2 linked regions of the Halorhodospira halophila genome follow. The protein of the gene in region 1 interacts with the protein of each later gene in a pairwise test. Links are inferred from orthologs where the notes say so. Each region holds a gene or a part of one and is shown in the gene's direction. Other genes may lie near its edges.

The links.
Region 2: the proteins of CCR79_RS11280 (region 1) and grxD interact in binary tests that used the Escherichia coli proteins (3 or more experiments, as listed by UniProt). The link is inferred for Halorhodospira halophila from one-to-one orthologs.

Annotation. Positions count from the first base shown.
Region 1 is NZ_NHSN01000026.1:4,608-12,597, reverse strand. The notes cover bases 1,383-4,175. They hold CCR79_RS11280 (BolA family protein), read left to right. Parts: upstream 1,383-2,549; coding sequence 2,550-2,801; downstream 2,802-4,175. Other genes in these bases: hisG (ATP phosphoribosyltransferase), read left to right, coding at 4,085-4,175; murA (UDP-N-acetylglucosamine 1-carboxyvinyltransferase), read left to right, coding at 2,806-4,062; CCR79_RS11285 (STAS domain-containing protein), read left to right, coding at 2,173-2,487; CCR79_RS11290 (MlaC/ttg2D family ABC transporter substrate-binding protein), read left to right, coding at 1,550-2,176; mlaD (outer membrane lipid asymmetry maintenance protein MlaD), read left to right, coding at 1,383-1,520. Also shown: CCR79_RS11305 (ABC transporter ATP-binding protein), read left to right, coding at 1-279; lipid asymmetry maintenance ABC transporter permease subunit MlaE, read left to right, coding at 276-1,052; more of mlaD, read left to right, coding at 1,065-1,382; more of hisG, read left to right, coding at 4,176-4,729; hisD (histidinol dehydrogenase), read left to right, coding at 4,750-6,069; hisC (histidinol-phosphate transaminase), read left to right, coding at 6,062-7,159; CCR79_RS11255 (trypsin-like peptidase domain-containing protein), read right to left, coding at 7,205-7,990. UniProt on the Escherichia coli protein: Involved in cell resistance against acid stress.
Region 2 is NZ_NHSN01000013.1:47,734-54,793, reverse strand. The notes cover bases 1,251-4,034. They hold grxD (Grx4 family monothiol glutaredoxin), read left to right. Parts: upstream 1,251-2,366; coding sequence 2,367-2,702; downstream 2,703-4,034. Other genes in these bases: CCR79_RS04085 (aspartate aminotransferase family protein), read left to right, coding at 3,591-4,034; rnt (ribonuclease T), read left to right, coding at 2,772-3,455; pyrC (dihydroorotase), read left to right, coding at 1,251-2,264. In the rest of the region: CCR79_RS04110 (sigma-54 dependent transcriptional regulator), read right to left, coding at 1-629; more of pyrC, read left to right, coding at 1,227-1,250; more of CCR79_RS04085, read left to right, coding at 4,035-4,760; argF (ornithine carbamoyltransferase), read left to right, coding at 4,790-5,719; CCR79_RS04075 (argininosuccinate synthase), read left to right, coding at 5,761-6,972. UniProt on the Escherichia coli protein: Monothiol glutaredoxin involved in the biogenesis of iron-sulfur clusters.

The DNA of each region.
Region 1 (7,990 bases):
ATGGGGGTGCTGGTGGACCTGATTCGGCGGCTCAACGATGTCCTCGGCCTGACCTCGGTGGTGGTTTCCCACGACGTCCAGGAGACCCTGGCCATCGCGGATTACGTCTACGTACTGGCCGACGGGGCGGTCATCGCCGAGGGCACCCCGGCGGCCCTGCAGGAGGCGCAGTCGGAGTCGCTGCGCCAGTTCATTGATGCCCGGCCGGACGGGCCGGTGCCGTTCCACTATCCGGCGCCCGGGCTGGCCGACGAGCTGATCGGCGGGGGGCGGCGATGACCGGTCTGTTCCAGGCGTTGGGGCAGCGGACCCTGAACGGGCTGCGTGGCCTGGGTGAGGCGGTGCTGCTGATGGGGCGGATCCTGCGGGCCGCTCCCGAGGTGGTGGTGCGTCCGCGGTTGCTCGTCGAACAGATCTACGCCGTGGGCGTGTTGTCGCTGGTGATCATCCTGGTCTCGGCGCTGTTCGTCGGCATGGTGCTCGGCCTGCAGGGGTACTACACCCTGTCGGACTTTGGGGCCACCGAGGCGGTGGGCACGATGGTCGCCCTGTCGCTGGTCCGCGAGCTTGGCCCGGTGGTCACTGCGCTTCTCTTCGCCGGGCGGGCCGGCTCGTCGCTGACCGCCGAAGTGGGGCTGATGAAGGCCACCGAGCAGCTCTCGAGCATGGAGATGATGGCGGTGGACCCGGAGCGACGCATCCTGGCGCCGCGCTTTTTCGCCGCCCTGCTGGCGGTGCCGCTGCTTGCCGCCGTGTTCAGTGCCGTGGGCGTTTTCGGCGGCTATCTGGTGGCGGTGGGCATGGTTGGAGTGGATGGCGGGGCATTCTGGTCCAACATGCAGAACGCCGTCACCATTCAGGATGATATCTTGAACGGCGTGATCAAGAGCGTCGTCTTCGGCTTTCTGGTCGGTTGGATCGCTCTGCACAAGGGGTACATGGCGGTGCCGACCTCCAGTGGCGTCAGCCGGGCGACGACCCTCGGTGTGGTGCACGCCTCGCTGGCGGTGCTCGGGCTCGACTTCCTGCTCACCGCACTGATGTTCGACTGACGGAGCAAGGGTATGAGTCAGCGGCTCGTGGAGATCTGGGTCGGGGTGTTCGTGGCCATCGGCCTGGCGGCGATGATGGTCCTGGCCCTGCAGGTCAGCGGCCTGACCGAGCTGCGCCAGCCGCCCGGCTACCACGTTACGGCCAAGTTCGACAATGTCGGCGGCCTGCGCGAGAAGGCGCCGGTGAGCATGGCCGGGGTTCGGGTGGGGCGGGTCGAGGCGATTCGGCTCGATCCGGACAGCCACCAGGCCGAGGTCAAGATGCGCATCAACGAACGCTTCGGTGCCATCCCGGCGGACAGTGCGGCGGCCATCTACACCTCCGGTCTGCTCGGCGAGCAGTACGTGGGGCTGGAGCCGGGGTGGGAGACCGAGCCCCTGGCCGATGGTGACCGGATCACCGAGACCCAGTCGGCCGTGGTTCTCGAGCGGATCATCGGCCAGTTCGTTACCGGCATGCAGGACTGAGTTCGCCAAGCGCGATGGAGGCAGGAGCGATGTTCAAGGCGAATCGGTGGACCCGGGATCTGGCACTGGCCTCGGGGCTGGTGCTGGTGCTGGCGCTCGCTGCCGGGCAGGCGGTGGCCAAGCCGGACCCGCGGCAGGTGGTGCAGGAGGTGACCGACGAGGTGATGCGGGTGCTCGATGAGCACGGCGAGGAAATCGTTGGCGATCCGGTGGCCCTCTACGAGAAGCTGGCCCCGGTGGTCGAACCACACATCGATTACGACCGGATCGGTGCGCGCATTCTCGGGCCGCACTGGCGGGACGCCGACGCGCAGACCCGCGAGCGCTTCGTCACCGAGTTCCAGCGCAGCCTGCTGAGGACTTACGCCTCCAGCATGGAGGATTACACGGGCGTCGACGTGCGCATCCTGGGCAGCCGGCAGCGCGACGGCGGTGTCCAGGTGGGCATGGAGGTCGGTTCCGGCGACAGCCGTGCGCGCATCCTCTATCGACTGGAGGAGCGGGAGGAGGCCTGGAAGCTGGTGGATGTCACCGCCGAGGGCGTCAGCCTCATCCACAACTACCGCGAGGACTTCCGGTCGCGCCTGCGGGACAAGGATCTTGAGACCGTGATCGAGGAGATGGCACAGCGCAACCGGGACATCGGTTTCGAATGACCCGCGCGGCCCTCGTCAACGGTGCCGACGGGCGCTGGCGGGTTACAGGGCGCCTGGAGCTCGATACCGTGGGGGAGCTGTGGGCGCAGGGCATGGAGCGGTTCGCCGTTGAGGGCGGGGCCTGCGAGATCGATCTGGCCGAGGTGGAGCGGACCGACAGCGCCGGTGTTGCGCTCCTGATCGACTGGACCCGGCAAGCCCGGGGGCGGGGCGGGCGGCTGCGCCTTTGCCATGTTCCCGAGCAGATGCTGGCCATTGTCCGGGCCAGTGGGGCCGGGTCGGTGCTGGAAATCGCCGACGTCCCGGCCTGAATCCGCTATAATCGTCCGCCTTCGCGGGGAGCCCGCGGTCCGTTTCCGGAGGGGATCGCCCCATGATGCAGCCAGAAGAGATCGAACGCCTGATCCAGGAACAGCTCAGCGATGTTCGGGTGGAGGTCAGTGGTGACGGTCGCCACTTCCGTGCCTTCATCGTCAGCCCCGACTTCCAGGGGCTGTCGCGCATCCAGCGCCACCGCCTGGTCAATCGCGCCCTGCGCGCCCACATCGATGACGATACCCTGCACGCCATCTCCATGCGGACCCTGACGCCCCCGGAGCACGAGCAACAGCAGAAGGCGGGGTAGGCCGATGGAGCGACTGCTCATCCGCGGCGGCAACCCCCTGCGCGGCGACATCCGTATCTCCGGAGCGAAGAATGCGGCCCTGCCGGTCATGGCGGCGACCCTGCTGGCCGACGGGCCGACCACCGTCGGTAACATCCCGCACCTGCACGACGTCACCACCACCATGGAGCTGCTCGGGCGCATGGGCGTGGAGCTGACCGTGCACGAGGGGATGGAGGTCGAGGTCAACACCGCGACCATCGACAGCTTTCGGGCCCCCTACGAGCTGGTCAAGACGATGCGTGCCTCGATCCTGGTGCTCGGGCCGTTGCTGGCGCGTTTCGGCCGGGCCGAGGTGTCGCTGCCCGGCGGCTGCGCCATCGGCTCGCGTCCGGTCAACATCCACGTGGATGGGCTGCGCGCCATGGGCGCCGAGATCGAGGTGCGCGATGGCTACATCAAGGGGCACGCCGACCGACTCCGGGGGGCGCACATCCGCATGGATGTCTCGACGGTCACCGGCACGGAGAATCTGATGATGGCGGCCGCCCTGGCCCGTGGTACCACGGTGCTGGAGAACGCCGCCCGCGAGCCCGAGGTGATCAATCTGGCGGACTGCATCAACGCCATGGGCGGGCACGTCCAGGGGGCGGGCACGTCGACCCTGACCATCGAAGGGGTTGAGACCCTGCGCGGGGTGCACCACCGGGTGCTGCCGGATCGCATCGAGACCGGCACTTACCTGGTGGCCGCGGCCATGACCGGTGGTGAGGTGCGGCTCAAGGATACCGCACCGGAGCTCGTGGAGTCGGTCCTGGGCAAGCTCCGCGAGAGCGGAGCGGAGGTGGCCACCGGGCGCGACTGGGTGACGCTGCGCATGGATGGTCGCCCCCGCGCCGTGAACCTGGAGACCGCTCCGTACCCCGGGTTCCCCACCGACATGCAGGCGCAGTTCTGCGCGCTGAACGCGATCTCCACCGGGGTCGGGACGGTGACCGAGACCGTCTTCGAGAATCGCTTCATGCACTGCCTGGAGATGCAACGCATGGGTGCCGACATCCAGATCGAAGGCCCCCGGGCGCGCATCCGCGGCGTCGAGCAGCTGACCGCAGCACCGGTGATCGCCACCGACCTGCGCGCCTCGGCAAGCCTGGTGCTGGCCGGGCTGGTGGCCGAGGGAGAGACGCGGGTGGACCGGATCTACCACATCGACCGGGGCTACGAGTGTATCGAGGAGAAGCTGGCGCAGCTCGGCGCCGATATCCAGCGTGTCCCCGACTGACGACGGAGACCGACCGAATACCATGAGCCGAATCCTGACCCTGGCCCTGTCCAAGGGACGCATCCTGGAAGAGACCCTGCCGCTGCTCGCCCGCTGCGGGATCGAGCCCGCCGAGGATCCGGACGCCAGCCGCAAGCTGATCATCGGGACCAACCGCGAGGATGTGCGGCTGCTCGTGGTGCGCGCCTCGGACGTGCCGACCTACGTCGAGCACGGCGGCGCCGACCTCGGCGTGGCCGGGCGGGACGTGCTCCTCGAGCACGGTGGTGACGGCCTCTACGACCCGGTGGATCTGGGCATCGCCCGGTGCCGGCTGATGGTGGCCGGGCCGCCGGACGGTCCGCCCCCCGGGCGTCGTCCGCGCGTGGCCACCAAGTTCGTCCATCTGGCGCGCCAGCACTTCGCTGCGCAGGGCCGCCAGGCCGAGATCATCAAACTCTACGGCTCCATGGAGCTGGCGCCGTTGGTTGGCATGGCCGATCTCATCGTGGACCTGGTCGACACCGGGAACACCCTGCGCGCCAATGGGCTGGCGCCGCTCGAGGAGATCATGCCGATCAGCTCGCGGTTGGTCGTCAACAAGGCGTCGCTGAAGACCAGCCCGCGCAGGCTGGGGACGCTGATCGACGATCTGGCTGCGGCGGCGCGCGCCAAGGACACCAGTTAGCTTTATCGCGAGGGGGAACCATGGTCGACATCAAGCGGCTGAGCACCACGCAACCCGACTTCTGGGACAGCCTCGATGCCCTGACGAGCTGGGGCAGTCATCCGGGCGCTTCCATCGAGCAGCGGGTCGCCGAGGTGGTCGAGGGCGTGCGCACCGGCGGTGACGCAGCCGTGCTGGACTATACCCGGCGGTTCGATGGTCGGGAGGTGGACTCGATGGCGGCTCTGGAGATTCCAGCCGAGGAGGTGGCGGCGGCCCACGAGCAGGTGGCCCCCGAGATGCGCGAGGCGCTGGAACAGGCCGCCGCGCGGATTCGCGACTACGCCGGGCGCCAGCGCCTGGAGTCCTGGGTCTACGAGGATGCCGACGGCAATCGCCTCGGCCAGCAGGTGACGGCCCTCGACCGGGTCGGCGTCTACGTCCCCGGCGGCAAGGCCGCCTACCCCTCGTCGGTGCTGATGAATGCCGTCCCCGCCCGGGTGGCCGGGGTGCAGGAGATCGTCATGACTGTTCCGGCCCCGGGGGGTGAGCTGTCGCCGCTTGTGCTGGCCGCTGCCCACGTCGCCGGGGTCGACCGCATCTTCACCCTGGGCGGGGCGCAGGCGGTGGCGGCGCTGGCTTACGGCACCGAGACCGTGCCCGCCGTGGACAAGGTCGTCGGTCCCGGCAATGCTTACGTGGCCGAGGCCAAGCGACGGGTCTACGGGGTGGTGGGCATCGACATGATCGCCGGCCCCTCCGAGGTGCTGGTCATCAGCGACGGTCAGGCCGACCCCGAGTGGATCGCCATGGACCTGTTCTCCCAGGCCGAGCACGATGAGGAGGCCCAGGCCCTGCTGGTCTGCCCCGATTTCGTCTTCCTCGACCAGGTGCAGGCGGCCATGGAGCGCCTGCTGCCGGACATGGAACGCTCCGAGATCATCCGCACCTCGCTGGCCGAGCGCGGGGCGCTGATCTGCGTCCGCGATCTTGAGGAGGCGCAGCGGGTGGCCAACTATGTGGCCCCCGAGCACCTAGAGCTGTCCGTTACCGAGCCCGACCGGTTGGCCGAGGGGATCCGCCACGCCGGGGCGATCTTCCTGGGGCACTACAGCGCCGAGTCGTTGGGTGATTACTGCGCCGGCCCCAACCATACGCTGCCGACCTCGCGGACAGCGCGCTTCGCTTCGCCCCTGGGGGTTTATGACTTCCAGAAGCGTTCCACCACCCTGGCTTGCTCCCCCGCCGGCGCCGCGGCGCTGGCCGGAACCGCCGCAGTGATGGCCCGCGGCGAGGGGCTGACCGCTCATGCCCGGTCGGCGGAGTATCGTGGTCAGGCGGAGGAGAGCAACGGTGACTGAGGTCGAGGCGCGGGTCGCCCGCTGGGTGCGGCCGCAGGTGCAGGCGCTGGAGGCCTATCAGGTCGCCGAGCCGGGCAGGGCGATCAAGCTCGACGCCATGGAGAGCCCCTGGGCCTGGCCCGGGGCCCTGGAGGAGGCCTGGCTCGAGCGGATGCGCTCGGTGGCGGTAAACCGCTACCCGGATCCGGCAGCGCGGCAGCTGAAGGCGCTGTTGCGCGAGAGCCTGGGCGTGCCGAAGGGTGCCGATTTGCTGCTCGGCAATGGCTCCGACGAACTCATCCAGCTCATCGATCTGGCAGTGGCCGGCAGCGGGCGCACCGTCATGGCGCCGGGGCCGAGCTTTGCCATGTACCGGATCATCGCCAACCTCACCGGGGCCGAGTACGTGGAAGTGCCCCTGGGGCCGGAGTTCGGGCTCGACCTCCCGGCCACCCTGGAGACCGCTTCGGTGCATTGTCCCGCGGTCACCTACCTGGCCCACCCCAACAATCCCACCGGCAACGGCCTGGACCTCGATGCCGTGGCCGAGCTGGTGGCGCAGAGCGACGGGCTGGTGGTGGTCGACGAGGCCTACGCACCCTACGCCGACAGCAGCTTCCTCCCGCGGGTGCTCGAGTTCCCCAACTGTATGGTGCTACGCACCCTCTCCAAGGTCGGCCTGGCCGGGTTGCGGGTCGGGGTACTGATCGGTCATCCGGCCTGGATCGAGCAGCTGGAGAAAGGCCGTCTGCCCTACAATCTGGGCAGCCTGGCGCAGGCCAGTGCCGCCTTCGCCGTCGAGCACCAGGAGGCGCTGGACCGCGCCGTGGCCCATGTCCTCGCCGAGCGGGCCCGTCTGGTCGAGGAGATGCCGGCGGTGCCCGGGGTGGAGTACGTGGCCCCGACCGAGACCAACTTCCTCACCTTCCGCGTTCCTCAGGGCAGTGCCGACGCCGTTCACCGCGGGCTGCTGGATCGAGGGGTGCTGATCAAGCGCCTGCATGGCAGCCATCCGCGCCTGGAAGACTGCCTGCGCGTGACCGTTGGCCGGCCGGAGGAGAACAACCGCTTCCTCGAGGCGCTGGCCGAGACGCTTGCCGTCGCGGTGTAAGGGGCGCCCGCCGCGCCCGTCTTCGGGGGCGGCGGGCGGGGCCCCTCAGCGCCGGCCGGGTCGGCTGGGCTGCTGCATGTCGGGGCGTTCGCCCAGTGTGACGGAGGTCGAGAACGGTTCTTGGTCGCGGTAGCCGGCGACCTCCATCTCGGTACCGGGTGCCGCCTCGCTGGCGGCCTGCAGCAGGTCCTGGACGTCGCGGATGCGCTGTTCGCCGAGTTGGATGATGATATCGCCGGCCTGCAGGCCGGCCTGATCCGCCGGGCCCCGGGGCAGGACGTGGGTGATCGCCACGCCCTCGGTATCCGGCGGGTGCCCGAAGGATTCGGCGAGCGCCGGCGTCAGTCGCTGCGCCTGCACCCCGAGCCAGCCGCGTACCACGCGGCCGTACTGGATCAGGTCGGCCATCACCGCCTGGGCGATCCCCGCTGGAATGGCAAAACCGATGCCCTGGGAGCCGCCGCTGCCACTGAAGATCGCGGTGTTGATCCCCACCAGCCGGCCTTCGGCGTCGACCAGCGCGCCGCCGGAGTTGCCCGGGTTGATCGCGGCATCGGTCTGCAGGAAGTTCTCGAAGGTCGACAGCCCCAGTTGGTCGCGTCCGGTGGCGCTGATGATCCCGTGGGTCACGGTCTGCCCGACGCCGAAGGGGTTGCCGATGGCCAGCACGACATCGCCGACGCGCACCCGCTCGTCCCGGGCGAAGGTGATCACCGGCAGCCGCTCGGCCTCGATGCGCAGTACCGCCAGGTCGGTCTCCGGATCCCGGCCCACCACCGTGGCCGCCTTCTGGCGCCCGTCGGCGAGCAGTACCTGGATCTGATCGGCCTC
Region 2 (7,060 bases), on another replicon or contig:
GCGCCGCAGTTGACCGCCACGAAGGGGCCGGCGGCACGGGATGAGGCGTGGTGGATGGCCTGGGCGGCCAGCTCCTTGCCCGAGCCGCTCTCGCCGTGGATGAGCACCGTGGCCGGGCAGCGCGCCACCTTGGCCAGGTCCCGGCGCAAAGCCTGGATGCCGGGGCTGTCGCCGAGGATGCCGCCGGTATCGGCGGTCAGCTCCGCCTGACGAGCCCGGGTGTGGCGGCGCAGTTGCCCCATGCCGGCGGCGTGGCCGAGAACGGCCGCAAGCCGGTCGGGGTCCGCGGGGAGGGTGTGGAAGTCGAAGAAGGCGGTGGCCAGCAGGTCTTCCAGCGCATCGTGGCTCTGCCCGTCGGGCGGATCGCAGAGGGCGATCCACTCCACGCCGCTGCCTCCGGCGAGAAAGCGCTGGCAGGCGTCGATATTGTCGGCGACCACCCGCATCAGCCCCACCGGCGGGTGGTCGGCGGTGAGCAGCCGCTCGATGGTTGCCCAGTCCTCGACACGGGTCAGGGACCAGCCCGGCGGCTCGGCGCTCGGGCGCACGGGTTGGGCGGGGGTGCCGGGGGTGACGCTCAGGACGCTGCGCAGACCCGCGGCGGCGCGGGCGAGGGTCGGTGCTCCCATGCGGTTGTCTCTCCTGGCAGGTGGTTCAGGATGGACACACCGCGAAGCAGAATCCGTGCCATCGAGCCAGGTATTTGATCAGAGAGGTTTTTTATAGAGGGGGCAGCCGCTTCGGCGATGCGGTGTTAAGACCGCCGACAGCGCCCGGGTTGCATCATCCCAAGGAACCGGCCGGAAAACCGGCCAGAAAACCGGCCAATCCTATGCTGTCGTTTTTCTAAAACGCTGATAATGTGGGTCTTATGGACAAAGGAGAGGCGGACAAGGAAGCGGCCATCAAGGCGGCAGAAGATCGCGGCGAACCGGGCCAAAAGCAGCCGCGCACCGCTCTACCTCGCTTTTCCGGTGCGGCTGGCGCCGCGGCTCATGCCAGGGCTTTTCCCGGAGATGCCGTACGAGGCAGGAGAATAGGAGTTTGGGGAGGGATGGTGGAGCCGAGGGGAGTCGAACCCCTGACCTCGACAATGCGAATGTCGCGCTCTCCCAACTGAGCTACGGCCCCATCGATCAGTTGCGCACTTTACCATGCGCTGGCGCGGCACAAAACCCCCGGGCGGCCCCTTGCAACCGGCCGGCGGCCCTTGGAAACTCCCCGGCATGGATACCCTGACGCTGCCCCGCCCCGACGACTGGCACCTGCATCTGCGTGACGGTGCCCTCATGCAGGCCGTGGCCCCCCAGGCCGCGGCGGTCTTCTCGCGCGCGATCATCATGCCCAACCTGCAGCCGCCGGTGACCACGGTGGAGCAGGCGGCGGCCTATCGGCAGCGCATCCTCGGTGCGCTGCCGGCGGGCGCGACCTTCGAGCCGCTGATGACGCTCTATCTCACCGACAACACCCTGCCCGAGGAGATCGCCCGGGCGTCGGCCAGCGGCTTCGTGCACGCCGTCAAGCTCTACCCGGCCGGAGCCACCACGCACTCCGATGCCGGCGTTACCGATCTGCTGCTCTGCTACGACGCCCTGGCGGCCATGGAGGAGCACGGGCTGCCGCTGCTTATCCACGGCGAGCGGACCGGGCCGGAGCTGGATATCTTCGAGCGCGAGACCGCCTTCATCGATGATGTCCTGCAGCCTCTGCTCGATCGCCACCCGCGGCTGAAGGTGGTCCTCGAGCACGTGACCACCGCCGAGGGCGCCGAGCTGGTCACCGGCGACGATCCCCGCCTGGCCGGGACCTTTACGCCGCAGCACCTGCTCTACAACCGCAATGACCTGCTCGTCGGCGGGCTCAAGCCGCACTACTACTGCATGCCGATCCTCAAGCGCGAGGCCGACCGCGAGGCGCTGCTCGAGGCGGCCACCTCGGGGCATCCACGGGTCTTTCTGGGCACCGACTCCGCCCCCCATCCGCAGGGCGCGAAGGAGTCGGCCTGCGGCTGTGCCGGCTGCTACACCGCGCCCATCGCGCTGTCGCTTTACGCGGAGGCCTTCGAGGCGGCCGGGGCGCTGGAGCGGCTGGCGGACTTTGCCGGGCGCAACGGCCCGGCCTTCTACGGATTGCCGGTCAACCAGGAGACGGTGACCCTGGAGCGGGCCCCGCTGGAGGTGCCGCAAAGCTACCCCGGCGGCGACGAGCCGGTGGTGCCGCTGCGCGCCGGCGAGACCCTGACCTGGCGCCTGCGCCAACCCTAGGGTGGGTGGGATGAGCCTGCCCGGGACCCGTTTTACGATGCCCGCCAGGCGGTGGCCGAGTTCGGTCGGCGCCGCGGACCTGCCGCAGAGGATGGAGACACCATGAGCGACGAGACGGTTCAGCAGACCATTGCCCGTCAGGTGACGGAGAACCCGATCCTGCTGTACATGAAGGGCAGCCCGGATCAGCCCATGTGCGGCTTCTCGCAGCGGGCGGCCCAGGCGCTGGCCGGCTGCGGGCGGGAGTTCGCCTACGTGGACGTGCTCCAGGATGAGCGCATCCGTCAGGGCATCAAGGACTACGGCGACTGGCCGACCATCCCGCAGCTCTACATCGACGGGGAGCTGGTCGGCGGCTGTGACATCATCATGGAGATGTTCGACTCCGGCGAGCTCCAGCAGATGGTCGAGGCCGCCGGGGCCGGCGCCAGCGGCTGACGGCGGCGGCTTGCTCGCGGGCACGGGGCGCCGTAGCATGCGGCACCTTCACCCAGTTACGGCAGCCCCATGAGCGAGCACAACGCCCCGCAGACGTCGTCGGACGACCCAAGGCGTATCCAGAGCACCGAGATCCCGCCGCTGCGTACCCGCTTCCGGGCCTTCCTGCCGGTGGTGGTGGACGTGGAGACGGGCGGGCTGCAGGCGGAGACCGATGCGCTGCTGCAGATCGCCGCGGTGATCCTGCGTGCCGATGAGCAGAGCGGCCGGCTCTATCCGGCGGAGACGCACACCTGCCACGTCCAGCCGTTCGAGGGCGCGCGCATCGACCCCAAGGCGCTGGAGCTCAACGGCATCGACCCGGAGCATCCGCTGCGCATGGCGGTGCCCGAGCGGGATGCCCTGGGCAAGGTGTTCAACCCGGTTCGCCAGGAGCTGCGCAACACCGGCTGCAACCGGGCGGTGCTGGTCGGCCACAACGCCTTCTTCGACCTGGCCTTCCTCAATGCCGCGGTGACGCGGACCAACTTCAAGCGCAACCCCTTTCATCCCTTCTCGAGCTTCGATACCGCCACCCTGGGCGGGCTCGCCTACGGGCAGACGGTGCTGGCCAAGGCGGTGAAGGCGGCGGGGATCGAGTGGGACGCCAAGGAGGCCCACTCGGCCATCTACGACGCCGAGAAGACCGCCGAACTCTTCTGCGCCATCGTCAACCGCTGGGACGAGCACTGCGGTCGGCCATCGAGCTTCTAAGTCCCCTCGGCGGTCCCGACACCTCCGGACCGTGAATCCAAGGGGTTGCGGTGCTTGCGCCGGTTTCAGCCGGCGGTTAATTTAGGCGTTTTTGCCCGGCTCCCGGAGTCGGTTGCCGCGTGTATGAGACCGCCCATGGAAGCCCTGATCCCGACCTACAATCGCCTGCCCGTTGCCTTCGCCCGGGGTGAGGGGGCGTGGCTCTACGACGAGCAGGGCCACGCCTACCTCGATGGGGTGGCCGGCATCGCCGTTTGCGGGCTGGGCCACAGCCATCCGGCCATCGCCCGTGTGGTGGCCGAGCAGGCGCAGACCCTGGTGCACACCTCGAACCTCTACCGGGTGCCGCTGCAGGAGCGCCTGGCCGAGCGCCTGTGCGCCGCCGCCGGGATGAGCGCGGCGTTCTTCTGCAACTCCGGCGCGGAGGCCAACGAGGCGGCCATCAAGCTCGCCCGCCGCCACGCGGCCGCGCTGGGGGTGGGGGCACCGCAGATCGTGGTCGCCGACGGCGCCTTCCACGGGCGGACCCTGGGGGCGCTGGCGGCCACCGGCAATCCCGCCGCCCACGAGGGCTTCGCGCCGCTGCCCGAGGGGTTCCGGCGCGTGCCCTACGGCGACGCCGACGCCGTGGCGGCCATCGACGACGACGCCGTGTGTGCCGTGCTGGTGGAGCCGATCCAGGGCGAGGGCGGGGTGCGGATCCCGCCGGCGGATTACCTGGCGCGGCTGCGGCGGATCTGCGACGAGCGCGGCTGGCTGCTGATGCTCGATGAAGTGCAGACGGGCATGGGGCGCACCGGGACGCTGTTCGCCTTCGAGCAGGCCGGCATCCGTCCGGATGTGCTGATCCTGGCCAAGGCCCTGGGCAACGGGCTGCCCATCGGCGCCTGCCTGGCCGCGGCCGGGTGCGCCGGGACCCTTGGCCCGGGCAGCCACGGCACCACCTACGGTGGCAATCCGCTGGCCGCCCGTGCGGCGCTGGCGGTGCTCGACACCCTTGAGCGCGAGGACGTGCCGGCGGCGGCCGAGCGCGCCGGCGAGGCGCTGCGCGCCCGCCTGTCCGAGAAGCTGGCCGGGGTGGAGGGGGTCCGCGAGATCCGCGGTCGCGGCCTGATGACCGGCATCGAGCTTGCCGGCGATGCCAGTGCGCTGCCGCGCCGGGCCCTCGACGCGGGGCTGCTGATCAACGTCACCGCCGGCAACGTGGTCCGTCTGGTGCCGCCGCTGATCCTGGACGACGACGAGATCGGCCAGCTCGCCGACGGCGTCGCCGACCTGGTGCGCCGCCACCTGGCCGGCGCCTGACCTGAACCGAACCACGGAGGGCGTCTTTGATGCGCCACTTCCTCACCCTGCGTGACTGCTCCGCCGATGAGATCCACCAGCTGCTGCGCCGGGCCACGGAGCTGCGCGACATGCACCGCGCCGGGCAGCTGCACCAGCCCCTGCAGGGCCGCGTGCTGGGGATGGTCTTCGAGAAGTCTTCCACCCGCACGCGGGTCTCCTTCGAGGCGGGCATGGCCCAGCTCGGCGGCCACGCGCTGTTCCTGTCGCCGCGGGATACCCAACTCGGCCGCGGCGAGCCGGTGGAGGACACGGCGCGGGTGATCTCGCGCATGGTCGATGCGGTGATGATCCGCACCTTCGGCCACGATATGCTGGAGCGCTTCGCCGCGTACTCGGCCGCGCCGGTGATCAACGGCCTCTCGGATCTGTGCCACCCGTGCCAGCTGCTCGCCGACCTGCAGACCTTCACCGAGCACCGCGGGCCGATCACCGATCGGCGCGTGGCGTGGATCGGCGACGGCAACAACATGTGCCACAGTTGGATCGAGGCCGCCGGACTGCTCAGCTTCGACCTGCATATCGCCGCGCCGCCCGGCTACCGCCCGGAAGCGGATATCCTGGCGCTCGGCGGCGAGCGGGTGCAGCTCTTCGACGACGCCTACGCCGCCGCCGAGGGGGCCGATCTGGTGACCACCGATGTCTGGGCGAGCATGGGCCAGGAGAGCGAGCAGGCCGCCCGCGAGGAGGCCTTCCGCGGCTTCTGCGTGACCGAGTCGCTGATGGAGTGCGCCGGCCCCGAGGCGCTGTTCATGCACTGCCTGCCCGCGCACCGCGGCGAGGAGGTGGAGGCCGCCGTGCTCGAGGGGTCGCAGAGCGTCGTCTGGGACGAAGCCGAGAACCGCCTCCACGCGCAGAAGGCGCTGCTGGAATTCCTGATGCTGCCGCCTGAAAACGGTCCGCTGCACCCTGCAGACTGAACCCTGAACGCCAACCACTGAATACTGCCCAGGAGCCTCCCATGTCGGACGTCAAGAAGGTCGTACTTGCCTACTCCGGCGGTCTCGATACCTCCGTGATCCTCAAGTGGCTCGAGGAGACCTACGGCTGCGAGGTGGTGACGTTCACCGCCGACCTCGGCCAGGGCGAGGAGCTCGAGCCCGCCCGGCGCAAGGCGGAGGCGTTCGGGATCCGCGAGATCTACGTCGACGATCTGCGCGAGGAGTTCGCCCGCGATTTCGTCTTCCCGATGTTCCGCGCCAACGCCGTCTACGAGGGCGAGTACCTGCTCGGCACCTCCATTGCCCGGCCGCTGATCGCCAAGCGGCAGGTAGAGATCGCCCGTGAGACCGGTGCGGACGCCGTCGCCCACGGCGCCACCGGCAAGGGCAACGACCAGGTCCGCTTCGAGCTCGGCTACTACGGTCTGGAGCCGGGGATCAAGGTCATCGCGCCGTGGCGTGAGTGGGATCTCAACTCCCGCGAGCGGCTGTTGCAGTACGCCGAGCGCCACGGCATCGACATCGAGGGCAAGCGCGAGGAGGGCGGCGCGCCGTACTCCATGGACGCCAACCTGCTGCACATCTCCTACGAGGGCGGGGTCCTGGAGGACACCTGGACCGAGGCCGAGGAGCGCATGTGGCTGTGGACCACCGCCCCGGAAGCGGCGCCGGATGAGCCGCAGTACGTGGACATCGAGTTCGCCGGCGGCGATCCGGTGGCCATCGACGGCGAGCGCCTCTCGCCGGCGGCGCTGCTCGGCCGGCTCAATGACCTCGGCGCCCGCCACGGCATCGGCCGGATCGACATCGTCGAGAACCGTTACGTGGGCATGAAATCCCGCGGCTGCTACGAGACCCCGGGCGGGACCATCCTCCTGCGCGCCCACCGCGCCATGGAGTCGATCACCCTCGATCGCGACGCCGCCCACCTCAAGGACGAGCTGATGCCGCGCTACGCCGAGCTGGTCTACAACGGCTACTGGTTCGCCCCGGAGCGCGAGGCGCTGCAGGCGATGATCGATCAGACCCAGCAGGTGGTCGAGGGCACCGTGCGCCTGAAGCTCTACAAGGGCAATGTCGTCGTCGTCGGCCGCCAGTCGCCAAAGAGCCTCTTCGACGCGTCGGTGGCCACCTTCGAGGACGACGCCGGGGCCTACGACCAGAAGGACGCCGAGGGCTTCATCCGCCTCAACGCCCTGCGTCTGCGCCTCGGCGCCAAACGCCGCGGCTGACCCCGGTCGGGCAGGGCAGTCGCTGCCGGTGGGCCGCCGGCGGCGGTGCCCGCTGCCTGGCGGGGCGGCGCGTGAGGGAATCGACCGG